Regions from separate parts of the Xanthomonas phaseoli pv. dieffenbachiae genome, predicted to be linked through region 1. Evidence: predicted binding sites of a transcription regulator. Region 1 holds the regulator's gene; the other holds the start of a gene.
The links. The regulator FliA, encoded in region 1, starts transcription of late flagellar genes. The targets are predictions, from matches to a motif close to TAAAGTTTNNCNNNCNNNGGCCGATAA.
Positions count from the first base shown of each region.

Region 2: a site for FliA is predicted at 4,113-4,139, ahead of FLG15_RS08565 (methyl-accepting chemotaxis protein). Genes of this name have one in related genera too.

Region 1 covers NZ_CP041380.1:2,102,935-2,115,090, forward strand. The annotation lists gene FLG15_RS09605 (chemotaxis protein CheA) at 1-563, opposite strand, end outside; gene FLG15_RS09610 (protein phosphatase CheZ) at 566-1,192, opposite strand; gene cheY (chemotaxis response regulator CheY) at 1,192-1,584, opposite strand; gene FLG15_RS09620 (RNA polymerase sigma factor FliA) at 1,620-2,387, opposite strand; gene FLG15_RS09625 (MinD/ParA family protein) at 2,384-3,268, opposite strand; gene flhF (flagellar biosynthesis GTPase FlhF) at 3,255-4,946, opposite strand; gene flhA (flagellar biosynthesis protein FlhA) at 5,696-7,768, opposite strand; gene flhB (flagellar biosynthesis protein FlhB) at 7,786-8,916, opposite strand; gene FLG15_RS09650 (putative bifunctional diguanylate cyclase/phosphodiesterase) at 9,271-11,358, opposite strand; gene FLG15_RS09655 (ligand-binding sensor domain-containing diguanylate cyclase) at 11,625-12,156, opposite strand, start outside.
Region 2 covers NZ_CP041380.1:1,841,943-1,854,098, forward strand. The annotation lists gene alaS (alanine--tRNA ligase) at 1-2,489, shown strand, start outside; gene csrA (carbon storage regulator CsrA) at 2,629-2,841, shown strand; tRNA gene FLG15_RS08555 (tRNA-Ser) at 2,925-3,017, shown strand; gene FLG15_RS08565 (methyl-accepting chemotaxis protein) at 4,198-6,156, shown strand; gene FLG15_RS08570 (pirin family protein) at 6,571-7,272, opposite strand; gene FLG15_RS08575 (LysR substrate-binding domain-containing protein) at 7,406-8,350, shown strand; gene FLG15_RS08580 (DedA family protein/thiosulfate sulfurtransferase GlpE) at 8,395-9,387, shown strand; tRNA gene FLG15_RS08585 (tRNA-Arg) at 9,547-9,623, opposite strand; tRNA gene FLG15_RS08590 (tRNA-Arg) at 9,719-9,795, opposite strand; gene FLG15_RS08595 (alpha/beta hydrolase family protein) at 9,836-10,717, opposite strand; gene thiD (bifunctional hydroxymethylpyrimidine kinase/phosphomethylpyrimidine kinase) at 10,714-11,523, opposite strand; gene FLG15_RS08605 (YoaK family protein) at 11,561-12,156, opposite strand, start outside.

The sequences.
Region 1 (12,156 bases):
ATCAGGTTGACGATGGCGTCCAGGCGCTTGGTGTCCACGCGCACGGTCTGTTCGGCTTCGGCGCCGGTCTTGGCCGCGGCCTTGCCGGCCACCTTGGGGGCGGGCGCATGCGCATCGTCGCCATGTGCGGCAGCAGCCGGCTTGGCAGCGGCCGCCTGCGGTGCGGCCTTGAGCGCCGGCGGGGCGCTCTTGGCGTCGAACTGCGCGATCAACGTGGCCGGCGCATGCGGCACGGCTTCGCCCAAGCCCATGGCATCCAGCATGGCCTGCAGATAATCCAGCGATTGTTGTGCGGCATCGAAGTGATGCGCCTGCAGCACCGCCTGGCCCGAGCGCGCCATGCCCAGGGTTTCTTCCGCGGCGTGGCACAGCTCCACCATGGGCTTGATCGCCAGAAAGCCGGCGCCGCCCTTGAGCGTGTGGAAGCCGCGGAACACCGCGTTGAGCTGGTCGGCTTCTTCTGGCGCCTGTTCCAGCGAGACCAGCTGTTCGCCGAGGCGATCCAGGATTTCCTGGGCCTCGACGATGAAATCGGCAGCAATATCGTCTGGAACAGCACTCATGGTTACAGCCCCAATCCGGACAGCAGGTCGTCGGCGTCGTCTTGCGACACCGCATGACGGTCCAGGCCCTTGATTGCAGGACCGGCAAGACCGCCGTCGTCTTTCTTCGGCTCGGGATTCTTCGGCGGCAAGCCGAGCGCACCGAAGCCTTCATGCACACGCCGCACGATGCCGGCCACGCGCCGGATGATCTGGCCGCTCAAATCCTGATAGCTCTGCGCCAGCGACAGTTCGGTCAGGTTATGGCGCATCTTTTCCAGCAGCGCGCCCTGGTCCTGATTGAGCCCGCCGCTGCGCAGCTGGTTGGCCAGCTCGCGGCATTCTTCGACCAGATCCAATGTGCGGTGGCTGGCCTTCTCGGTCATCTCCACCACATGGTCCAGGCGCGAGCAGGCATCGTCCAGCTCGCCGGCTTCTTCGGGCACGGTGGGCAGTTCGCCCAGTGCCTGGCCGAGTTCGCGGGCGAGCCGGCTCAGGCTCTGCATCATCGGGCGCGTGCGCAGGGCGGCGAGGTGATCCACCTCGCGACGCCAGGCGACCTGGTCACCGCTTTCCAGTGCATCGAGTGCGTTCTGCAGGCGCTCGATCAAGGCGGCACGTTCGGCATCGGTTTCCACGGTCGCGTTCATCAGGCGGTCGCCGCCAGACGTTCGAACACCTTGCCCAGCTTTTCTTCCAGCGTCTGGGCGGTGAACGGCTTGATGATGTAGCCGTTCACGCCGCACTGGGCCGCTTCGATGATCTGCTCGCGCTTGGCTTCGGCGGTCACCATCATCACCGGCAGGTGCTTGAGCTTGGCGTCGGCGCGGATGTTGCGCAGCAGGTCGATGCCGGTCATGCCGGGCATGTTCCAGTCGGTGACCACGAAATCGAACGGGCCGGCACGCAACGCGGCCAGGGCGCTGTTGCCGTCTTCGGCCTCTGCGGTATTGGTGAAGCCGAGATCGCCCAACAGGTTCTTGACGATACGTCGCATCGTCGAGAAGTCGTCCACGATCAGGATCCGCATGTTCTTGTTCACATCAAGCTCCTAACACGAAAAATTACGCGAAAAATTCAGTCGTCGACTTCGACGCCGGCATCGGCCAGTTCGAAGACTTTGAGGCGGCCACGCAAACGCACCACCGCCTGGCCGTGGATCTGGCACACGCGCGATTCGCTGACGCCGAGCACGGCGCCGATTTCCTTCAGGTTCAATTCCTGCTCGTAATACAACGACAGCACCAGCTGCTCGCGCTCGGGCAACTGGCCGATGGCCTTGCCCAGCTCGCGGCCGAATTCGCCACGCTCCATCATCTGCTGCGGATTGGGGCCACCCTTGGCGGTGGTGTCCAGCTCGCCGTGATCTTCGATGCGCGATTCCAGGCTCAGCACCTGGCCACGTGCGGCATCTTCCATCAGGCGCAGGTAATCGGGCAGCGGCATTTCCATGGCGGCGGCCACTTCGGTGGCGGCGGCGGCGCGGCCGGTGTTCTGTTCGATCTTGCGCACGGCGGCGGCGGCATCGCGGGCGCGGCGGTGCACCGAACGCGGCACCCAGTCGCCCCTGCGAATCTCGTCGATCATCGAGCCGCGGATACGGATCGAGGCATAGGTTTCGAAGGACGCGCCCTGTTCGGAATCGTAGCTGCGCGAGGCTTCGATCAGGCCGATCATGCCGGCCTGGATCAGGTCGTCCACTTCCACGCTGGCCGGCAGGCGCGCCGCCAGATGGTGGGCGATGCGGCGGACCAGGTCGGCGTGCTGGGTCACCACGTCGTTGGCGTTGTTGCGCTGCACGGCGCGGTACTGCGCGCTGGCCGTGGTTGCGGTAGCGGTGCTCATGCGGCCACTCCCCGTTGGATGATGCGTTCGACAAAGAACTCGACGTTGCCGCGCGGCACGGTCGGGGCCTGCCAGCGCGAGGTACGGCGTGCGATTTCTGCGATGGCCTGCGCCGACGGACTGGCGGGGTAGGCCTTGATGACCGGTTGCTGGCGCTGCACCGACAGGCGCAGCCAGTCGTCCTGCGGCACATGGCCGAGATAGTTCAGCGAGACATCGCCGAGGAACTTCTCGCAGACGCGGGAGAGCTTGTCGTACAGCAGGCGGCCTTCGTTGGGGTCGCGCACCATGTTGGCGATGATCTGCAGGCGGTCCACGCCGCGTTCGCGCGAGAGCACCTTGATCAGCGCGTAGGCGTCGGTGATCGAGGCCGGCTCGTCGCAGACCACCACCACGGTGTCCTGGGCGGCCTGGCAGAAGGTCAGCACGCTGTCGGTGATGCCGGCGGCGGTGTCGATGACCATCACGTCCAGGTCGCGTTCCAGTTCGGAGAACACGTTGACCAGGCCGATGTGCTGGGCCGGGGCCAGTTCGGCCATGTGGCGGCGACCGGAAGCGGCCGGCACCACCAGCACGCCGCCGGGCCCTTCGATGATGACTTCATCGAGCGTGCAACGGCCGGCGATCAGGTCGGCCAGGGTGTACTTGGGCGCCAGGCCCAAGACCACGTCCAGGTTGGCCAGGCCGAGGTCGGCGTCCAGCAGCAGGGTGCGTTTGCCCATGTCGGCAAGCGCCACGGCCAGGTTGGCGGAGATGTTGGTCTTGCCCACGCCACCCTTGCCGCCGGTCACGGCAATGGTGCGCACCGGGCCCAAGGGCTCGGGACGGGTCGCCGACAGGGGGAAGGCGTTGGTCAGCTTGGCGTATTCACGCGACTGCATGGTTGTGCTCCGGAGTACAGGGCTTATCGGCAGCGCGCCGCAAATCTTCAAGGCGAAGAACGAGACTGGCGGCATTGGCGCGGTGCAGGTCGTCGGGGACCCGCTGTCCGTCAGTCACCCAGGTGATGGGCATTTGGTGGTCGACCACCACCGACAAGGCGCTGCCGAAGCGGCCGGTCTCGTCGAGTTTGGTCAGCACCACGCCTTGGGGCTTGGCGTGGGCGAAGCGGCGTACGACCTCGTCGAGGTCGGAAAAATGGGCGTTGGCAGGCAATACCAGCAGCGAGGTGACCTGCTGGGCGGCGCGCAGCCAGTTCAGCTGGGCGGCCAGGGCACGGTCGCGCTGGCCCATGCCGGCGGTGTCGATGAGCACCAGCTTGTAGTCGCGCAGGCGCTCCAGCAGCTCCAGCAGGCTTTCGGCGCTGTCGGCCTCGTGCACCGCGATGCCGAGCTGGCGGCCGTAGCTGTGCAGCTGCTCGCGGCCGCCCACGCGCTGGGTGTCGGTGGTGACCAGGGCCACGTCGCGCGGGGCGTGCTGGGCGGCAAAGCGCTGGGCGAGCTTGGCGATGGTGGTGGTCTTGCCGGCGCCGGTCGGGCCGACCAGGGCGATCACGCCGCCGCGTTCCAGCGGGTCCACCGGGGCCACCGGCAGACGCTTGGACAGCAAGCCCAGCATCAGGCCGCGGCCACGGTGCAATTCGGTATCGGCGGGGATCTGCAGGGCGATATCGCGGGTCAGGCCGGCGTCGAAACCGTAGTCGTCCATCAGTTCCAGCGCCTGGGCGCGCACCGGCAAGCCACGCAGGCGCTCGTCGGTGAGGCGGTTCATCTCGCGCTCGATCATCTGCCGCATCAGCGCCAGTTCGCCGCGCAGCTGCTTGAGTTCTTCGTCGTTCTGCGGCGCCGGCGTGGCGGCAACCGGCACGGCGGCCAGGGCCGGCGGGGCGACCACGATCGGCGGCAGCGCGGCCGGCGGCAGGATCTGCGGCAGGGCATCGTCCAGATCGAAGTCGGCTTCGTCGGCGAAGGCGTCGTCGTCCTGGTCCTGGGCGGCGTAGGCGGGAGCGGCAACCGTGGCCGCCATGACCGGAGCCGGCGCCTGGACCGGGGCGGCCTGCACGGCCGGGCGCTGCACCGGGGCAGTGGTCAAAAAGTCGGCGAACAGCTGTTCCGGCACGGCCGACAGCGCGTGTTCCTGGCGCGGCGCGGCGGTGACGGCAACCGCGTGGGCGAGTGCCTGGGCAGCGGGCGAAGGAATGCTGGCGGTACGCACCGGGGCGGCGACCGGCGCCTGGCGCGGCACGCTGACCGGCTGGCGCAGCGCCATGGCGGCAATCATGTCGTCGGCGGCGCTGGCGACGCGCTGGCGCTGGCTTGCCTCGGCGTCGGCAGACGGCTTGAGCAACGCGTGCACCGGAGCAGCGGGCTTGGCCGGGGCTTGCGGGGCGGCTGCCGGCTGGGCGGGAGCCTGCTGGTGCTGGGTGGAGGCCGGAGTGTCGGAGCGCGCGGTTTCCAGGGCGCGCTGCACGAGCTCTTCGTCGTAGTTGCTGGCAGCGACGATCTCGATGCCTTCGGCGGTGCGACGGTTGGACAGGATCACCGCGTCCGGGCCATGTTCTTCACGCACCATGCGGAATGCGGTGCGCATGTCCGGGGCGACAAAGCGTTTGATTTTCATGCGAAGTGCCTCCAGGAACGGGACCCGCCGGACGCCGGACGGGTGTGCGATGAATGTGGGTGTGTTGCCAGCGTCATGAGTTGCCTGTCCCGTTTGTGTTCCAAGTCCTGCCATCCGCCCCGCAGCGGTGGTGCTGGCTGCGGTCTCGCCAGAGCTAATGCATGCGGTGTGCCAAAACCGCAGTGCTGGATTTCTGGCGCTCGATCAGGAGGGTTGCGCGTGCGGCGGCTGCCCTTGTTGCCCCCATCCGCCCTTTGGGCACCTTCCCCCGCAGGCGGGGGAAGGGAGGGGTCGGTGCAACGCCGCTGCAGCGCTGGCAACCCGTTGCCTTCTCCCGCAGGCGGGAGAAGGTGGCGCGCAGCGCCGGATGAGGCGGTTGGTGCCGTGAGAGTCACACTTGCGGGAACATCGCGAGACGGCTGCCCCCCATCCGCCCTTCGGGCACCTTCCCACGCAGGCGGGGGATGGGAGGGTTGGTGCAACGCCGCTGCAGCGCTGGCAACCCGTTGCCTTCTCGCGCGGGCGGGAGAAGGTGGCGCGCAGCGCCGGATGAGGCGGTTGGTGCCGTGAGAGTCACACCTGCGGGAACATCGCGAGACGGCAGCCCCCCATCCGCCCTTCGGGCACCGTCCCCCGCAGGCGGGGGAAGGGAGGGGTTGGTGCAACGCCGCTGCAGCGCTGGCAACCCGTTGCCTTCTCCCGCAGGCGGGAGAAGGTGGCGCGCAGCGCCGGATGAGGGGCGCTAGTCTTTAGCTGATCGTGCCGACCAGCTTCAGGCGCTTGTCTTCCGGCACTTCGCTATAGGCCAGCACCGACAGGCTGGGCACGCTGTGGCGCACCAGGCGGGCCAGTGCGGCGCGCACCTGGCCGGGCACCAGCACCACCGCCGGTTCGTTGCGGGCTTCCTGCTTGCCCACGCAATCGGCCAGGCTTTGGTGCAGGCGTTCGGCCAGCCCGGGTTCCAGCGCCACGCCGTTGCCGTGGGTGGATTCCTGCAGCACGCGCTCCAGCTGCGGGGCCAGGGTGAACACCGGCAGCTCGGCCGACATGCCGGCGATTTCCTGCACGATGAAGCGGCCCAGCGAGGTACGCACCGCGGCGGTGAGGGTGGCCGGGTCCTGGCTATGCGGAGCGTGTTCGACCAGCGCCTCGACGATCTTGCGCAGCTGCCGCACCGGGATCTTCTCGATCAGCAGGTTCTGCAGCACGCGCACCACCACCGACAGCGGCAGCGCCTTCGGAGTGAGGTCTTCGACCATCTTCGGCGCGGTCTTGGCCAGGGTCGCCAGCAACTGCTGGACCTCCTCGTGACCGAGCAGTTCGGGGGCATGTTCGCGGATCAGGTGCGACAGGTGGGTGGCGACCACGGTCGCCGGGTCGACCACGGTGTAGCCCATCGATTCGGCATAGGCGCGCTGGTGCGGCTGGATCCAGGTGGCATCCAGGCCGAATGCCGGGTCCTTGCCGGGGATGCCGTCGAGCTGGCCGAGCGCACCGCCCGGGTCCAGCGCCAGTTCGCGGTCGGAATAGATTTCTGCGGTGGCCACCGGCACGCCATGCACCAGCAGCCGGTAGGCATTGGCCGATAGCTCCAGGTTGTCGCGGATATGCACCGGCGGCACCAGGAACCCGATGTCCTGGGTGAGCTTGCGGCGCACGCCCTTGATGCGCGCCATCAGTTCGCCGCCCTGGTTCTTGTCCACCAGCGGGATCAGCCGGTAGCCCACCTCCAGGCCCAGCGGGTCGATCGGGCGCAGCTCGTCCCAGCTCAGTTCAGCGCTGGCCTGTGCGGCGGTCGCAGCGGCCGCCGCCTGCGGATCGGCCGCCGGATCGCCGGAGGCCGGTTTTGCCAGGCTGCGCTTGTATAGCTTCCAGGCGATCACGCCCAGGATCAGGCCCAGCGTCAAAAACGCGACGTTCGGCATGCCCGGCACCAGGCCGACCAGGCCGAGGATGGCCGCAGCCACCGCCAAGGCGCGGTGCTGGCCGAACACCTGGCTGACCATGGCCCCGCGCATGTCCTGTGCACGCGAGGCGCGGGTCACCAGCAAGGCGACCGAAGAGGAGACCAGCAGGGCCGGCAGCTGCGCCACCAGGCCGTCGCCGATGGACAGCAGGGTGTACGTGGAGGCGGCATCCATGAAGCTCATGCCGTGCTGGAGCATGCCCACCGCCATGCCGCCGATGAGGTTGATGAACAGGATCAGGATGGCGGCAATGGCGTCGCCGCGGATGAACTTGTTGGCACCGTCCATCGCGCCATAGAAGTCGGCTTCCTCGCGGACTTCCTCGCGGCGGGCCTTGGCCTCCTCGCGCGTCAGCAAACCGGCGTTGAGGTCGGCGTCGATGGCCATCTGCTTGCCGGGCATGGCGTCCAGGATGAAGCGCGCGGTCACTTCCGACACGCGCCCGGCACCCTTGGTGATGACCACGAAGTTGATGATGGTCAGGATCGCGAACACCACGATACCCACGGCGTAGTTGCCGCCGATCACGAACTGGCCGAAGGCCTCGATGACCTTGCCGGCTGCGGCATGGCCGTCCTGGCCGTTGATCAGGATCACGCGGCTGGAGGCGACGTTCAGCGCCAGCCGCAGCATCGTGGTCATCAACAGCACGATCGGGAAAATGGTGAATTCCAGCGGGCGCTGCACGTACACCACCGCCAGCAGCACCATCAGCGAGATGGCGATGTTGAAGGTGAACAGCGCATCCAGCACCGGCGCGGCCAGCGGCACCATCAGCATGGCCAGCATGGCCATCAACGCCAGCGGGGCGCCCAGGCCGTTGCGCAGCAACTCCATGACGCGGCGGGCGTTCATCGGGGCGGGGCGGGCGCTCATGCGCTGGCTCCCTTGCCGAACTCATCCACCTCGAGCGACGGCAGTTCCGGCATCGGGCCGCCGTTCCAGCCTCGCAGCTGGTAGACGTAGGAGAGCACCTGGGCCACGACCGAATAAAGTCTCACGGGAATTTCCTTGCCGATTTGGGCTTCCCTATGCAAGGCGCGTGCCAAAGGCGGCGCAGTGACGATCGCCACCCGGTGCTGCTCGCCGGCTTCGCGGATGCGGAAGGCCATTTCGTCCACCCCCTTGGCCACCACGATCGGGGCGCGCATCTTGCCGCCTTCGTACTTGAGCGCCACCGCGTAGTGGGTCGGATTCATCAGCACCACGTCGGCCTTGGGCACCGCTTCCATCATCTGGCGCTGCGACATCTGCATCTGCATCTGGCGGATGCGGCCCTTCACTTCCGGGCTGCCCTCGCTTTCCTTCATCTCGCGCTTGATCTCTTCGCGCGTCATCTTCAGCTTCCGCAGCCAGTTCCACTTCTGGTACGGCGCGTCGATGGCGGCCAGCAGCACCAGGGCGCCGGCGGTGTAGAACAGCAGGCTCTTGGTGAAGTCCAGCCCGTTGCCGATGGCCTGTTCCAGCGGCTGGTTCACCAGCGAGCGCAGGCCGTGCAGGCCCTTGGAGATGCAGAAGCTGGCGGCCAGCCCGACAAACAGCAGGCGCAGCACCGACTTGATCAGCTCGGCCAGGCTGTTGCTGCCCCACATGCGCTTGATCCCGTTGGCCGGGTTGAGCTTGCTGAGGTCGGGCATGATCGCTTTGCCGGAAAAGCGCAGGCCGCTCATCATCAGCGGGCCAGCCAGCCCGGCAGCCAGGCAGATGCCGATCAGCGGCAGCATCACCCACAGCAACTGCAGCAGCAGATCGCCGAAATGGCCGAACAGCGCCATCGGGTTCTCGCGCATCTTCGGGTCCGGGCTGAGCGCGGTCTTCATCCACACCGCAGCGCCATCGCCGATGCCACGGGCCAGCACCATCAGCGCAAACACGCCGGCACCGAACACCGCCGCGGTCGACAACTCGCGCGACTGCGGGATGTTGCCCTGCTCACGGGCCTCGCGCAGGCGTTTTTCGGTGGGAAGCTCTGTACGCTCGCCGCCGTCTTCGGACTCGGACATGGAGGTGCCGGTGGGGGATTAGCCTGACTTCTGCAAGCGGCGTGCCAGGTTCGGGAGTTGGGAATTGGGAATTGGGATTCGGGAATCGGGATTCGGGATTCGGGAATCGGGAATCGGGAATCGGGAATCGGGAATCGGGAATCGGGAATCGGGAATCGGGAATCGGGAATCGGGAATCGGGAATCGGGAATCGGGAATCGGGAATCGGGAATCGGGAATCGGGAATCGGAAGAGCGTGGCCGCGGGCTGGACCGCCCGCGCCGGAGCTGGGGCGATTCCGCGGCAGTTCGGCCTGGTGCTCGGCTTGGCCGCGGGCGTTGAGCGGTTGGGTGGGCGTTCTGAGCCGTGTGTTGCTCAGCTGGCCAGGCGGCGTGGGCCGTCGCGCTCGGCGACCACGGTGGCGATGAAGCGTTCGGCGTCCATTGGGCGGCCCAGCAGATAGCCTTGCAGCTGGTCGCAGCCCAGCCGTTCCAGGGTGTTGCGCTGGGCGAGGGTTTCCACGCCTTCGGCCACCACTTGCAGGCGCATGGTGTGCGCCAGCGCCACCACGGCCGCCACGATGGCGATGTCTTCGGCGCTGCCGTCCATGGCCTGGACGAAGCTGCGGTCGATCTTGAGCTCGTGCGCCGGCAGCTTGCGCAGGTACAGCAGGTTGGAATAACCGGTGCCGAAGTCGTCGATGGCGATGCGCACGCCCAGCGCGTTGAGCTGGCCCAGGGTGCGCAGGCAGGCCTCGGCGTCGCGCATGGCCATGGTTTCGGTGATTTCCAGGGTGAGCTGGCCAGGGGCCAGCGCGTATTCGCTCAGCGTGGTGGCCACTTCGTCCAGCAGGCTCGGCGAGGCCAGCTGGAGGGCCGACAGGTTGACCGCCACCCGCCAGTCGCCGTGCCCGGCCTGCCGCCAGTCGCGCATCTGGCGGCAGGCCTGCCGCAGCACCCAGCTGCCGAGCAGGCCGATCATGCCGCTGCGTTCGGCCAGCGGAATGAAGCTGTCCGGCGGCACCAGGCCGCGTTCCGGGTGCTGCCAGCGGATCAGCGCTTCGGCGCCGATCGGGCGGCCGTCCTCGGCGCAGTACTTGGGCTGGTAATGCAGCACGAACTGCCCCAGTTCCAGCGCGCGCGGCAGTTCCTGCAGCAGCTGCAGGCGGTCGCGGGTGGTGGCCGTCATCGAGCGTTCGAAAAAGCTGTAGCGGTTGCGGCCGGCATGTTTGGCATGGGTCATTGCCGCATCGGCATGCGTCAGCAGCTGGTGCTCGCTACCGGCGTCTTCCGGGTACAGCGCAATGCCGATGCTGCTGCTCAGGCGCAGTTCGTGGTTGGCCACCAGGAACGGCACCGCCAGCGCCTGCACCAGATGCGCGGCCAGCGCAGCGGCGTCTTCCGGGTCGGCAATGTCGGCCACCAGCACGAATTCGTCTGCGCCCAGCCGCGCCAGGCTGCCATGCGCGCGTTGGTGCGCGTTCAAACGCTCGGCCACCACCACCAGCAGGCGGTCGCCCAACACATGACCATAGCCGTCGTTGATCACCTTGAAGCCGTCCAGGTTGATCAGCAAGACCGCAAAGCGCTGCCCCTGGCGCTGGGCGCGCTCGATGTTCTGCACGAGATGCTCGTGCAGCAGGATGCGGTTGGGCAGCCGGGTGAGTGGGTCGTGCAGCGTCGCCAGTGCCAGTTCGGCATTGGCCTTGGCCAGCGATTGCGCCAGCACATCGGTGCGCTGCTGAAAGCGGCGCGACAGCAACGAAATGACCAGCGCCAGCATCAGCAGGACCAAGGTCACCAGCACCACCACCGCCGTCAGCCACGACAACGGCAGATGCATCTCGGCAACCGCGCCGCACACGCTGCCGGGCGCGAACTGGGCGGCGGCCATGCCGGTGTAGTGCATGCCCACGATCGCCACGCCCATGATCGAGGCGGCGATCAGGCGCAGGCTGGAGCGCTGCCCATCGTGGCGCAGCCGGAACGCGATCCACAACGCGGCGGCAGAGGCGCCGACGGCGATGGCGATCGACAGCCCGAACAGCAGCGGGTCATAGCGAATGGCCGGCACCATGCGCAGTGCATCCATGCCCATGTAATGCATCAGCGCGATGCCAAGCCCCATCAGCAGCGCACCCAGGCCCAACCGGAGCAACGGCAGGTCCGCGCGCGAGGTCAGCCAGAGCGCCAGCGCCGAGGTCAGGATCGCCGCCAGCATCGAATAGCACGTCAGCGCCAGGTCGTAGCCCACCGGAATCGGCAGGCGGAACGCCAGCATGCCGACGAAGTGCATCGACCAGATGCCGATGCCCATGGCAATGGCGCCGCCCACCAGCCACGCAGCCGCGATGCCGCCGCGACTGGCAGTGGTACGTGCAGCCAGATACAGCGCGGTGTAGGAAGCCAGCACGGCCACTACCAGCGACAGCATCACCATGCCAGGGTTGTAGGTTCCGACCACCTATCTACTTCCCACGTCGAAAGACGCGTTGCCCAAGACCTAGCGACCCCTTGCGCGACTTCTTGAGCGCGGGACAGCGGCCAATGCCGTCAATCCCGCGTTGCCGCCAGAGACGGCACGTTCGAAGGTCCTGCGATCGCCGTGCGTGCGCAGCCGGCGTACGCGATCACGGCATGTTCGCCCACGTCGACTGCCGGTGCGCCGTGGCTTGCCGATGACGCGCGCGCCTGACTGCCTGCGCGTGCCGACCTGGCCACCTGCGCGGCTCATGCCACCGAACTTTCCGGTTCCTCCGGTTCGATCCGGTTACGGCCGGAGCGCTTGGCCCGATACAGCGCCTCGTCCGCACGTGCCAGCAGCGAGGCGGCGGTGTCGCCGACACGGAACCAGGACACGCCCACCGAGCAGGTCACCTGCAGCGGGCGTGCGGTACCCACCTCGTAGGGAGCAAGGCTGAGCGCTTCGTGGATGGCGCGTAGCCGGTGCTGGCTCTGTTGGCTCATGCCTGGCAGCAACAGCAGCAATTCTTCGCCGCCGTAGCGGCCCACCTTGTCCGAATCGCGCAGGCAGGCCGTCAACCGTGCGCCCACCTTGGCCAGCACCGCATCGCCGACCAGGTGCCCGTGTTCGTCGTTGACCTGTTTGAAGTGGTCCAGATCGATCAACACCACCGCCAGCGGATGCTCGCCGTGCGCGCAGCCCTGCAATTCTTCGGCCATCGCTTCCAGGATGCCGGAGCGATTGAGCAGGCCGGTCAGCGCGTCGTGGCTGGCCTTCAAGGCCAGCGCCGCACGTGCG
Region 2 (12,156 bases), 260 kb from region 1:
TCTTCCTTGGCGCGGAGAAGCGCAGCTACGTCCGCGCCGCAGACGTGCAGCGCTGCCTGCGTGCCGGTGGCAAGCACAACGATCTGGACTCGGTGGGCTACACCGCACGCCACCACACCTTCTTCGAAATGCTCGGCAACTGGTCGTTCGGCGATTATTTCAAGAAGGACGCCATCGCCTGGGCTTGGGAACTGTTGACCCAGGTCTGGAAGCTGCCGGCCGATCGCCTGCTGGTCACCGTCTACCACACCGACGAAGAAGCCTTCGCGCTGTGGCGCGACATGATCGGCATTCCCGAAAGCCGCATCGTGCGCATTGGCGACAACAAGGGTGCGCCTTACGCCTCGGATAATTTCTGGCAGATGGCCGACACCGGCCCCTGCGGCCCGTGTACCGAAATCTTCTTCGACCACGGCGATCACATTGCTGGTGGTCCGCCGGGGTCGCCGGATGAAGATGGCGACCGCTTCATCGAGATCTGGAACCTGGTCTTCATGCAGTTCGATCGCCAGCCCGACGGCACCCTGGTGCCGTTGCCGGCGCCGTGCGTGGATACCGGCATGGGGCTGGAGCGGCTGGCCGCGATCCTGCAGCACGTCCATACCAACTACGAAATCGACCTGTTCCAGACCCTGATCGGCAAGGCCAGTGCGCTGACCGGCATCACCGATCTCGAGAACAAATCGCTGCGGGTGATCGCCGATCACATCCGCGCCTGTTCTTTCCTCATCGTCGATGGCGTGCTGCCCTCCAACGAAGGCCGCGGCTACGTGCTGCGCCGGATCATCCGGCGTGCGCTGCGGCATGGCTGGATGCTGGGCGTGCGCCAGCCGTTCTTCAGCAAGATGGTGCCCACGCTGGTCGAGCTGATGGGCGAAGCCTATCCCGAGTTGGTGGTGGCGCAGGACACCGTGGCGCGCGCGCTGTTGGCCGAAGAAGAGCGTTTTGCCGAGACGCTGGACGCCGGCATGAAGATCTTCGACGAGGTTGCATCGCGCTCGCAGGACATTATCCCAGGCGCCGACGCCTTCCGGCTGTACGACACTTACGGCTTCCCGGTCGACCTGACCGCCGACATCGCGCGCGAGCGCGGCATGCGCGTGGACATGGAGGGATTCGAGTTCGCGATGGAGCGCCAGCGCGAGACGGGACGTGCGGCTGGCAAGTTCGGCGGCGGTGTCGCATTGCCGGCGGACCTGGTCGCCAGCATGTCGCCGACCGTGTTCCTGGGTTACGAAGCGTACGATGCCGATGACCTCAAGGTCGTGGCACTGCTCAAGCAGGGCCGCCCGGTCGAACGCGCGGAAGCGGGTGATGAGGTGATCGTGTTCACCGACCGCACGCCGTTCTATGCCGAGTCGGGTGGCCAGGTCGGCGACAGCGGCCAGCTGAGCGGCCCGGGCGTATCGATCGAAGTGACCGATACGCAGAAGTTCGCCGGCCAGTTCCACGGGCATGTGGGGCGCATCAGCGAAGGCGCGCTCGCGCTTGGCGATGTGCTTGCCGGCGGGATCGACACGCAACGTCGCGGCAAGACCATCCTCAACCACTCGGCAACCCATCTGCTGCATGCCGCCCTGCGCGAAGTCCTGGGAACGCATGTGCAACAGAAGGGCTCGCTGGTTGCGCCTGATCGCCTGCGCTTTGACTTCTCGCACTTCCAACCGATCACTGCTGACGAGCTCGCTGTGATCGAGCGCAAGGTCAACGCCGAAGTCCGTACTAACCATGGCGTGGAAGTGCACAACATGGCCATGCAGGAGGCGCTGGATTTCGGCGCGATGGCGCTGTTCGGCGAGAAGTACGGGGAAAACGTCCGCGTGCTCAAGATGGGCGGTTATTCCACCGAGCTGTGTGGCGGTACCCACGTCACCCGCACCGGCGACATCGGCTTGTTCAAGATCACCTCCGAAGGCGGCGTGTCGTCGGGCGTGCGTCGTATCGAAGCGGTGACTGGGCAGGGCGCGCTGGACTATGTGGCTGACGAGGAGCGTCGCCTGCTCGAAGCGGCCAATCTGCTTGGCGGAAACACCACCGAAGTGGTGGATAAGGTGCGCGCACTGACCGAGCGTCAAAAGCGGCTGGAGCGCGAGCTCGAATCGCTCAAGGCCAAGTTGGCATCGGGTGCGACTGCCGATCTGGGCGCTGGCGCAATCGATGTTGCTGGAGTCAAGGTTGTCGCGGTGCGTCTGGAGGGCTTCGATGCCAAGGCGCTGCGCGATGCGATGGATCGCTTGAAACAACAGCTCGGCGATTCGGTCATCGTCCTGGCGGGCGCTTCGGGCGGCAAGGTGGCGCTCGTTGCTGGTGTGAACGGCAGCCCAACTGGCAAGGTGAAGGCTGGGGAACTCCTCGGCCACATCGCCAGTCAGATCGGCGGCAAGGGCGGTGGCCGTCCGGATCTCGCCCAGGGTGGTGGCGAGGACGGGCCCGCCCTTGCGACCGCACTCGACGGTGTCCCCCTCTGGGTCAAGCAACACTTGGGCTGAACACTTGTCCTGCTATGCCTTGCTGGCTAGCAGGATGTCCCGTTACCATTTCTGGTCTATTCCCTTTACGTAGGGCGCGTCTCACTCAGGAGGCCGTCGATGCTGGTGGGAAATCCACCGGTTCCAGGAGATTTGCAAAATGTTGATCCTCACTCGCCGGGTAGGCGAAACCTTGATGATCGGCGACTCGGTCACCGTGACCGTTCTCGGCGTCAAGGGCAATCAGGTGCGTATCGGTATCACGGCACCCAAGGATGTGGCTGTGCATCGCGAAGAAATCTATCAGCGCATCCAGCGTGGGGATGAGCCGGTCGCTTCCGGCGCACATCACGGTGACGATTCTTCGAATTGATCGTTGTCAAGGGTTTACGTTAGCCCCTCTTACCCGGTATTCTTCGCGGCCTGCCACGGATATCGCGGCAGGCAGCAAAAACTGGAGCGATGCCCGAGCGGCTGAAGGGGCTCCCCTGCTAAGGGAGTATAGGGTCAAAAGCTCTATCGAGGGTTCGAATCCCTCTCGCTCCGCCAGTGTTCTAGACGCCTGCAAATCTTTGATTTGCGGGCGTTTTTATTTGTGGTCTGTATTTATCGAGAGGGCGATATTTCCTGAGCGCGTCCGCTGGGACAGCAGCTCGGAGCGTGGTCGGATTTCTGCGATATTCGCGGGACGTGCTGAAGCTGGCTATGCAAGCGCGTCCGTGGGCGCACTCAGGCCGGCAGCGCTCAGGCCGGCAGTGAGTACGGCGAAAGTGTCGCGCTGCGCGCGTCGTCAGTGGCCACAGCGCTTCAGGCAGGGGCGGCGCTGAGCTCGACTGCGGGCCGGAAGGCTTGCCACGATCTTCGCGTCTCTCACCAGCTCATATCTCAAGCACGCGAGTTGCGAGAGAAGGTCCGTGTGTTGCCCGCATCGCTCGACCGTCGATAGCGACATGCTAGGGCGCCTGTAGCGCGATTCTGTGTTGCGTTGCGTTGCGACGAGGTTGCGCCCTGTTTGTTTGCTCGCCGCCCGTCCCCAGATCTCGGCGCATCTCTGCGGCGTGTCATTCCATTCGCATGGTTGTGGGCATGCGCTTGCACGTATGTGCGCAAGGCAAGCGGTGAGGCAGCACGCAATTGTCGTGCACGCCAGCGCGCCGTATGACGTATCGAGCGAGGCGCATCGGCGTGAGCGATAAAGCCTTGTATGGATGGCATCTTGACGCTCCGGGCTGTCACCGTTTGCGCTCGCAGATCGCCGCGGTGCACGGTGTAATGCTTGTCGGCCTTGACGGGCGCGTTGACTGGCGAATGGAAGTGCTGCGTTTCCGCGCGCAAGATTGAGCATTGATCTGTCGCTGCTGCCACTAGCCTCGCTTCGCCAATCCACTCCTGCGAACCCTCAAGGCGTAAGGGTCAAAGCCAGCACCAGGAACCGGAACCAGGGGCGAAGAGCCAGCGTGAAAGACCTGCCGTTATTCGTAAGTCGAGGTTGGCAGCGCAGCCATTGAGGTCTTACGCCCATTCGACCGTCTGCCCGGGATGCTGCGAAGGAATTCAGGGCGAATGCCATTACCACCTCGCGCTAGAGCGCGTCGCCGCTGCCTTACATCTGAACCGTCTTTTAGATGCGGCACATGGTGGGGGTCAAGTAACCGGCGCATGGGTCGCTAAGGACGTGAACCATATCTCGGATGTTGACGTGATGCGCCTATCGCACCTGCTTGGACGTGTGTTCTCCTTTTGGGGTCGCGGGCTGCAACACAAGGTGGCAGCGGTGGACCGGGTGATGGCGGTGATCGAATTCGATCTGGACGGTCGCATTCTGGATGCAAACTCGAACTTCCTGGCTCTGATGGGGTATCGGCTGGACGAGGTGGTCGGTCAGCACCACCGCATGTTCGTGACGCCCGCAGATCGCGACAGCGAAAGCTATCGGCACTTCTGGGAGGGGCTGCGGCGCGGCGACTTCAATGCCGGACGCTTTTGCCGGCTGGATAAACGCGGGAACGAGGTGTGGATCAATGCCTCCTACAACCCGTTGCTGGATCGATCCGGCAAGGCGTATCGCGTGGTGAAGTACGCCACCGACATTACTGCGCAGGTCCGCCAGACAGCCGACTTCGAAGGGCGTATCGATGCCATCGACAAGGTGATGGCCGTCATCGAGTTCTCGCTGGACGGCACGGTGCTCGCAGCCAACCAAAACTTTTTGCAAGTGATGGGCTATCGGCTCGAGGAGATTCGCGGCAAGCACCACGGCATGTTCGTCGATGCCGCCACGCGCCAGTCGGCTGCGTATCGCGCATTCTGGGATTCGCTCGGGCGCGGTGCCTTCGATGCGGGCCGCTATCGGCGCGTCGGCAAGGACGGCAGGGTGGTGTGGATCCAGGCGTCCTACAACCCCGTGCTCGACGAGCACGGGCGCCCATACAAGGTGGTCAAGTACGCCACCGACGTGACCCGCCAGGTGATCGATTCGGCCGATGCGGACGGGCGTATCCGGGCGATCGACAAGGTCATGGGAGTGATCGAGTTCGACCTGGAAGGCAACGTGCTCGGTGCGAACGAAAACTTCCTGAACATCATGGGGTATTCGGCGGCCGAGGCAATCGGCCAACACCACAGCGTGTTCATCGATGCGGCCTACCGCGCATCCGGTGAGTACCGGCAGTTCTGGGCGAAGCTGGCAAGCGGCCAGTTCGATGCGGGGCGTTATCGCCGACTGCGCAAGGATGGCAGTGCGGTGTGGATCCAGGCGTCCTATAACCCGATCCTGGATGTGTCCGGGCGGCCGTACAAGGTGGTCAAATACGCAACCGACGTCACCGACCAGGTGCGTTCAGCCGAGCGGATGCGCGATTTGATGCTGCAGACCATGAGCATCGCGCAGAACGTACAGCGCGAGGCGCACCATATTTCCGTGAGCAACCAGGAACTGGTCAGTCGCGTGTCCACGCAATCTGCTGCGGTGGCGCAGACCTCGAGCACGATCGATCAACTGGCCGCGACGGTGCGGGCCAATTCCGAGAATGCCGGTTCGGCGCGGCGCATGGCCGAGGATTCGGCCACGGTGGCGCGGCGCGGCGCGGACGTCATTGCCGATGTGGTCAAGACCACCGCGGGCATCCGCTCGGCGACCGATCGCATCGGTCAGATCATCGAGGTCATCGACGGCATCGCGTTTCAGACCAACATCCTGGCCCTGAACGCTGCAGTCGAGGCGGCGCGTGCGGGCGAGCAGGGGCGCGGTTTTGCGGTGGTGGCGACCGAAGTGCGTAGCCTTGCGCAGCGCTGCAGCGTGTCGGCCAGGGAGATCCGCTCCTTGATCGACAACGCAACCGATCAGGTCGGTGATGGTTCGCGCCTGGCCGAGCAAGCCGGCGTGGTCATGCAGGACATGGTGACGTCGGTCCTGCGCGTCACTGCGACCGTGGAGCAGATCGCCGCCGCCAGCCATGATCAGGCGCTGGACATTTCCAGCGCCAACACCGCGTTGCAGTCGATCGGCGTGCAGGCGCGCGACCAGGCGCAGATGGTAGGCGACCTGGCGCGTTCGGCGCGCGTGCTGGAAGGCGATGCGGATGCGCTGTTCGCCTTGGTCAATGGCGATGCGGATGGCGGGGCAGATCGCGCGCCAGTGCAGGTCGATGCGCAGGCTGCGCGGCGCGCGACAGCGAAGGTGGCGTGATGATGGTTCACGGCGTCGCGTACGCGACATCGTGATATCCCCTCAGATCTTGCAACTTTCTTGTACTGGATTTCGGCGCAAGTGCCGAACCTGCGGTGCTGAGGCATTCGGTGCCATCAGCGCCGCTGCGATGACATACAGGCGCTCGCATTGATGCGGCGAGCGACGAGTGGCACTCACATATCGCAGAGTGCGGAGCGCAGTTACGAATCGCATCTTCCGTGCCGCGGATCTTGGGTGCCGAGCTGCAGGGTGTCGGCCACGTGGCATGAACTGACACGTCACGGCGGGTCAGTGACGAAGAGACGATGCACAAGACAAAGCCCGCATGAGCGGGCTTTGTCTGTTTCGGCACTGACCAGCGCATCGCACACCAATCCCGCGCAGGTACGCCATCCATCCAGTCTTGGATGCTTACTTGGGCAGGTCGAACACCAGGACTTCGGCATCGCGTGCATCGGCCAGTACGATTTCTGGCTCGCCGACGATCTGCACCGCGTCGCCAGCCGACAGCGCCTGCCCGTTGACGCTCAGGCTGCCGCGGGCCACCTGCACGTAGCCGATGCGGCCTGCGGCCAGCGGCTGCTGCAGACGCGCCTGGCCATCCAGGATCGAGGCATACAGGCGTGCGTCCTGGTGCAGGCGCAGGGAGCCGTCGTCACCGCTTGGCGAGGCGATCAGGCGCAACTGGTTACGTTTGCTGTCGGCATCGAAGTGCTTTTCTTCGTAGCTTGGCTCGATGCCGGCACGCTCGGGCATCACCCAGATCTGCAGGAAGTGCACGGGCTCGCTGGCCGAGTGATTGAACTCGCTGTGCGTCACGCCGCTGCCGGCGCTCATCCGCTGCACGTCGCCATAATGCAGGACCGAGCCGGTGCCCATGCTGTCCTTGTGTTCCAGTGCGCCGCCCAGGACATAGGAAATGATCTCCATGTCGCGATGTGCGTGGGTGCCGAAGCCTTCGCCCGGTTGCACCTTGTCCTCGTTGATCACCCGCAGTGGGCCAACGCCCATATGGCGCGGATCGTGATAGCTGGCAAAGGAGAAGGTGTGGCGCGAGGACAGCCAGCCATGTTCGGCGCGGCCACGGGTTTCGCTCTTGCGGACATTCAACATGCTGCTTCTCCTGGAAAGATTCGGAATTGGCGCTGGGCGACTCGGTGTCCAGCGGCTTGATGCGTAGTCTCCGCCTCTGCATCCGGCGCGAAAAGCGAGTAGATTTGGCCGCTATCATCGAAAATTTCGAACAATGAAAATCAGCCTGGAAGCGCTGCAAATCCTGGATGCCATCGACCGGCGTGGCTCGTTCGCTGGCGCAGCCAAGGTGCTGTTCAAGGTGCCTTCGACGATTTCCTACACGGTGTCCAAACTGGAAGAGGATCTGGGTGTGCAGCTGTTCGAGCGGGTGGGGCCCAAGGCCACGCCGACCCAGGCTGGCCGCGAGCTGTTGCGCGAGGGGCGCCACCTGCTGCGTGCCGCGCAAGAGCTGGAGGTGCGGGTGCGGCGGGTCGCCTCCGGCTGGGAATCGGATTTTGCGATCGGGCTGGATGCGGTGCTGCCTGCGGCCCTGCTGCAGCCGCAGATCCTGGACTTCTACGCCGTGGCCGACAGCACGCGGCTGCGCGTGCTGAGCGAGTCGTTGTCGGGCAGTTGGGAGGCGCTGCTGGACAGGCGCGTGGACCTGGTCGTGGCGGCGGGCGAGGGGCCCAGTGGCGGCGGCTATGTGGCCGAGCCGATCGGCACGTTGCGGTTCGTATTTGCCGTGGCATCCACGTACCCGCTAGCGGATGCCGGCCTGTTGGGCGCGGCGGAGCTGGCCGAATACCGTGCGATCGCCGTGGCGGACTCGGCTCGGCGCCTGCTGCCGCGCACGGTCGGGCTGCTCTCCGGGCGCGATGTGCTCACCGTGCCCGACATGCAGACCAAGCTGCTGCTGCAACTGGCCGGCGCCGGCTACGGCTTTCTGCCCGAACCGTATGCGCGCGGAGCGCTGCTGGAGGGACGGCTACGCGAGGTGCAGGTGGACACCCGCAAACCCGACGAAACCTTTTATCTGGCGTGGCGGCCGGGCGAAGAAGGAGAGGCCTTGAGTTGGTGGCGACGCGCCTTGCGCAGCGAGGGCCTGTTCGAGCGCTGGTTGCAGGCCTTGGCCGCAACGTATCGTTCCGTCGCTGCCGGGCAGTCGCCGCTGTGACGGAAGGCGGATAATGGTGGCCCGCCGTCGCGCAGGGTTGTCGCATGCAAGGCTTGATCGAACAGTACGGATTGGCGCTGGTGTTCGCCAACGTGCTGGCGTTGTCGCTCGGGCTGCCGGTGCCAGCATTGCCGACCCTGGTGCTGGTCGGCGCCAGCTATGCGTTGCAAGGGGGCGGCGATGCCTGGCTGGCCGGGCTTGCGGCGTTGGCGGTGTCTGTCGCGGCAAGTCTTTTGGGCGATCTGGTCTGGTATCTGGCCGGTCGCCGCTTCGGTAACCGCACCTTGCAGTCGCTGTGTCGGCTGTCGCTGTCGCGCGACAGCTGCATGAAGCAGACCGAGCGCTTCTTTTCGCGCTGGGGCGTGCGCGTGCTGGCAGTGGCCAAGTTCGTGCCGGGCTTGTCGATGGTCTCGGTGCCGATGGCCGGGGCAATGCGGGTACGTCCTGCGGCGTTCCTGCGATACGACGCCTTCGGTGCATCGTTGTGGGCATTGGTCGGCTTAAGTGTGGGTGCTGTGTTCGCGCGTCAGGTGCAGGACGTGCTCGCCTTGCTGTCCGAACTTGGCTCGGGCGCGATCGTGGTCTTGGCCGCGTTGCTGGCCGGCTATGTCGGTTGGCGCTGGTGGCGACGGCAGAGCCTGTTGCGATCGCTGGAGCATGCGCGCATCGCGGTAGAGGAGCTGGTGCCGTTGCTGGATGGCGAAGAAAGCCTGCGGCCGACCGTGCTGGATATCCGCGCCCCGGGTTATCGCCAGTTGCAGCCATACACGATTCCCGGCGCCGTGTTCGCCGACGAGCGCCAGCTGGCGCAGATCCTCGCCAGCGTGCCGCGCGATCGCAGTGTGGTGATCTACTGCGCGTGTCCGGACGAAGTGTCTGCAGCATGGCTGGCCGCGCGGATGCGCGAGCACGGGTACCGCGATGTGCGGCCGCTATTGGGTGGCCTGGATGCATGGCGCGATGCCGGGCATCCGGTGACATCGCTGGTGCCGATGACAGTGGTTGCCGACACGAACGCGGCTGCTGCCACGGCCTGATTGCACTGGGTGCGGTGCCTGTGCTGACGCTCGGCGAGCGTTTGGCTGAAAGATCGGCATCGCCCGATGGAATGACACACCGCAATGCGCGCCATCGCCTGCTTCGGCAAAACGACGGGCAAAAAAAAGACCAGCAAGCTGGTCGTTTTTCTTCAAGATTGGTGCGCCCGGAGAGATTCGAACTCCCGACCGCCTGGTTCGTAGCCAGGTACTCTATCCAACTGAGCTACGGGCGCATATCTTGTTTTGACTCGCAGATCTGACGCAGGGCGATCGGATCTTTTTAACTGGAAAGCAGCGCGTGCGTGCTGTCTTCTTCTTGTTCTGAGGATGGTGCGCCCGGAGAGATTCGAACTCCCGACCGCCTGGTTCGTAGCCAGGTACTCTATCCAACTGAGCTACGGGCGCCTCGTCAGGAGCGGAATTATGCGGATGAGCGACGGGCACGTCAATCCCTTTGTGAAATTCCGGCGTCGTTGCGGCCGTGGTCAGGCGCGCTACGCAGCGCAGCGACCACGGCCGCAGGCGTTTTCATCCAGGCGAAATGATCGCTGCGTGTGCCGAGTTGCACATCGTCCAATCGCACATGGTGTGGGTGTGCCTGCGGCATCTTGTCGAGTAATGCGTGCAGCGCACCTGCCGGGCCCCACGTGTCGCGCGCAAGGGTCACTGCGCGGATCGGCACGCGCAGTTGGCCCAGTGCCTGTTCCAGATCCCACGGCGCGCCTGCCGCGCGATAGCGATTGCTGCGGCCGACCTGTGCCCAATCGGCAATCAGGCTGCGTGCTTCCGTGCCGCCAAAACCGAGCTTGCGCCCGTGCAGCACGCCCTGCCTGCGCGCCAGCCACGGCAACAACCAAAACGCCAAGGGCAGGCCGTAACGCATCGGCACGGGAAAATTGCGCCAGTACGGCGAGCCGCTGGCCACCAGCCAGAGCTGTGCGAATTGCGCCGGATGCAGTGCCGCGTAGCAGCACGCGAGCTGGCCGCCGAGGCTGTGTCCACCGACCATGCGCGGCAGCTGCGGGTCGTGGATAGCGAGCAGGGCGTGGCTGGCGGGAAGGTCGTCTGCAAGCAGCGTGCGATAGCCCCAATCGTGCTCCCGCGACGGGCGCAGCGTGCTGCTGCCATTGCCGCGCCATTCGTGCAGATACACCGCAACGCCGGTGGACGCGAGCGCCTGTGCGAAGGCTTGGTAATGCCGCGCTGCCACGCCCAATGCAGGCAGCCACAGCAGCGTTGTCGTCGGGTGCGGCGGCGCGCATCGGATAACCTGCCAGCAATGTCCATTCGCAGCGCTGGCGAGCAGGATATCGGTCTGCACGCTCATGCGCCGGGCGCGCCGCCGAAGTGGTCGAGCACCAGCACATCGCTGTGGCCGGGGCGTTGGCCCAGGCGGATAGCGCGTGCAACGTAATCGATCGCCGCTTCGCAGGCATTGAGCAGCGACAGGCCCTGGCACAGCTGCGCGGTGATGGCTGCCGACAGGCTGCAGCCGGTGCCGTGCGCATCGACCTGCAGGCGCGGGTGCATGAACACGTCCTGGGTCACGCCGTCATCGAAGCGGTCGAGCACGCGTGCGCCTTCGTGCAGGTGTCCGCCCTTGAGCAGCACGGCGTTGGCGCCCAGGTCGAGCAAGGCGGCGGTGGCATGTTCGGCGGCGTCGGCGCTGTCGATGCGGCGGCCGGTCAGTAGCTCGGCTTCGGGCGTGTTGGGGGTGACCAGGGTGGTCAGCGGCAGCAAGCGCGTGCGTAGCGCATCCAGTGCCGCATCTTCGAGCAGGCGCGCGCCGCTGGTGGACACCATCACCGGATCGAGCACCACGAACGGCGGACGATATCGCTCAAGCAGGTCGGCCACGCAATGAATGACCTCGGCATTGGCCAGCATGCCGAGTTTGACCGCCTGGATCTGGAAATCGGCAAAGCAGGCGTCCACCTGCGCCTGCAGAAAGGGCAGTGGTGGAAGATGCACGGCGGTGACGGCGCGGGTGTGTTGCGCGGTCAATGCGGTAATCGCCGACAACCCGTGCACGCGGTGCGCGGCGAAGGTCTTGAGGTCGGCCTGGATACCGGCGCCCCCGCCGGAGTCGGAGCCGGCGATGCTCAATGCAGACAGCGTACTGGGCGTAGTCATGTGGCGATTCTGCACTGCTGGCCGGAGGATGTGCGCATCATCCTGTGCGCCAGCGGCGCCATCGCAGGTAGGCGACATAACCGGCGCCGGTCAATCCGGTGAGGCTGGCGGGCAGGTAGAGCGCGTCGTACTGCCAGCGCTGGAACAGCAAGGTACCGAGGATGCTGCCAGCGAGAAAGCCGCTGATGATCAGTGCGCTCAGCGTGAGGCGGCGCAGCTGCAGCGGGCGCCCGCGCAGCAGGTGCCCGAGGCCGATGCCCAGGTCGGTGAACATGCCGCTCAAATGCGTAGTGCGCACAGCTGCACCGCTGAGGGTGGTCGCCATCGCATTCTGCAGGCCGCAGGCACCGGCGGCACACAGGACGCCGCCGACATGATGCAACTTGAACAGCGCAGTCGCGCCCAGCAACAGCAGCGCCTCGAGCATCAGCGCCGCGCCGTAGCGCTGTCCAAGCCGCAAGACAGCGTCCTCGATGATCAGTCCGCTGAGCATGGCGCCTGCGCAGAAGGCGATGAGGATGCCGCAGAGAAAGCCAATATCCGGGGCGGCGTCTTGCGCCAGGGCCACGCCAAGCAGGCTGGTCGTGCCGGTGAGGTGGCTGACCACCTGGTGCTCGGAGCCCAGGTAGCCCA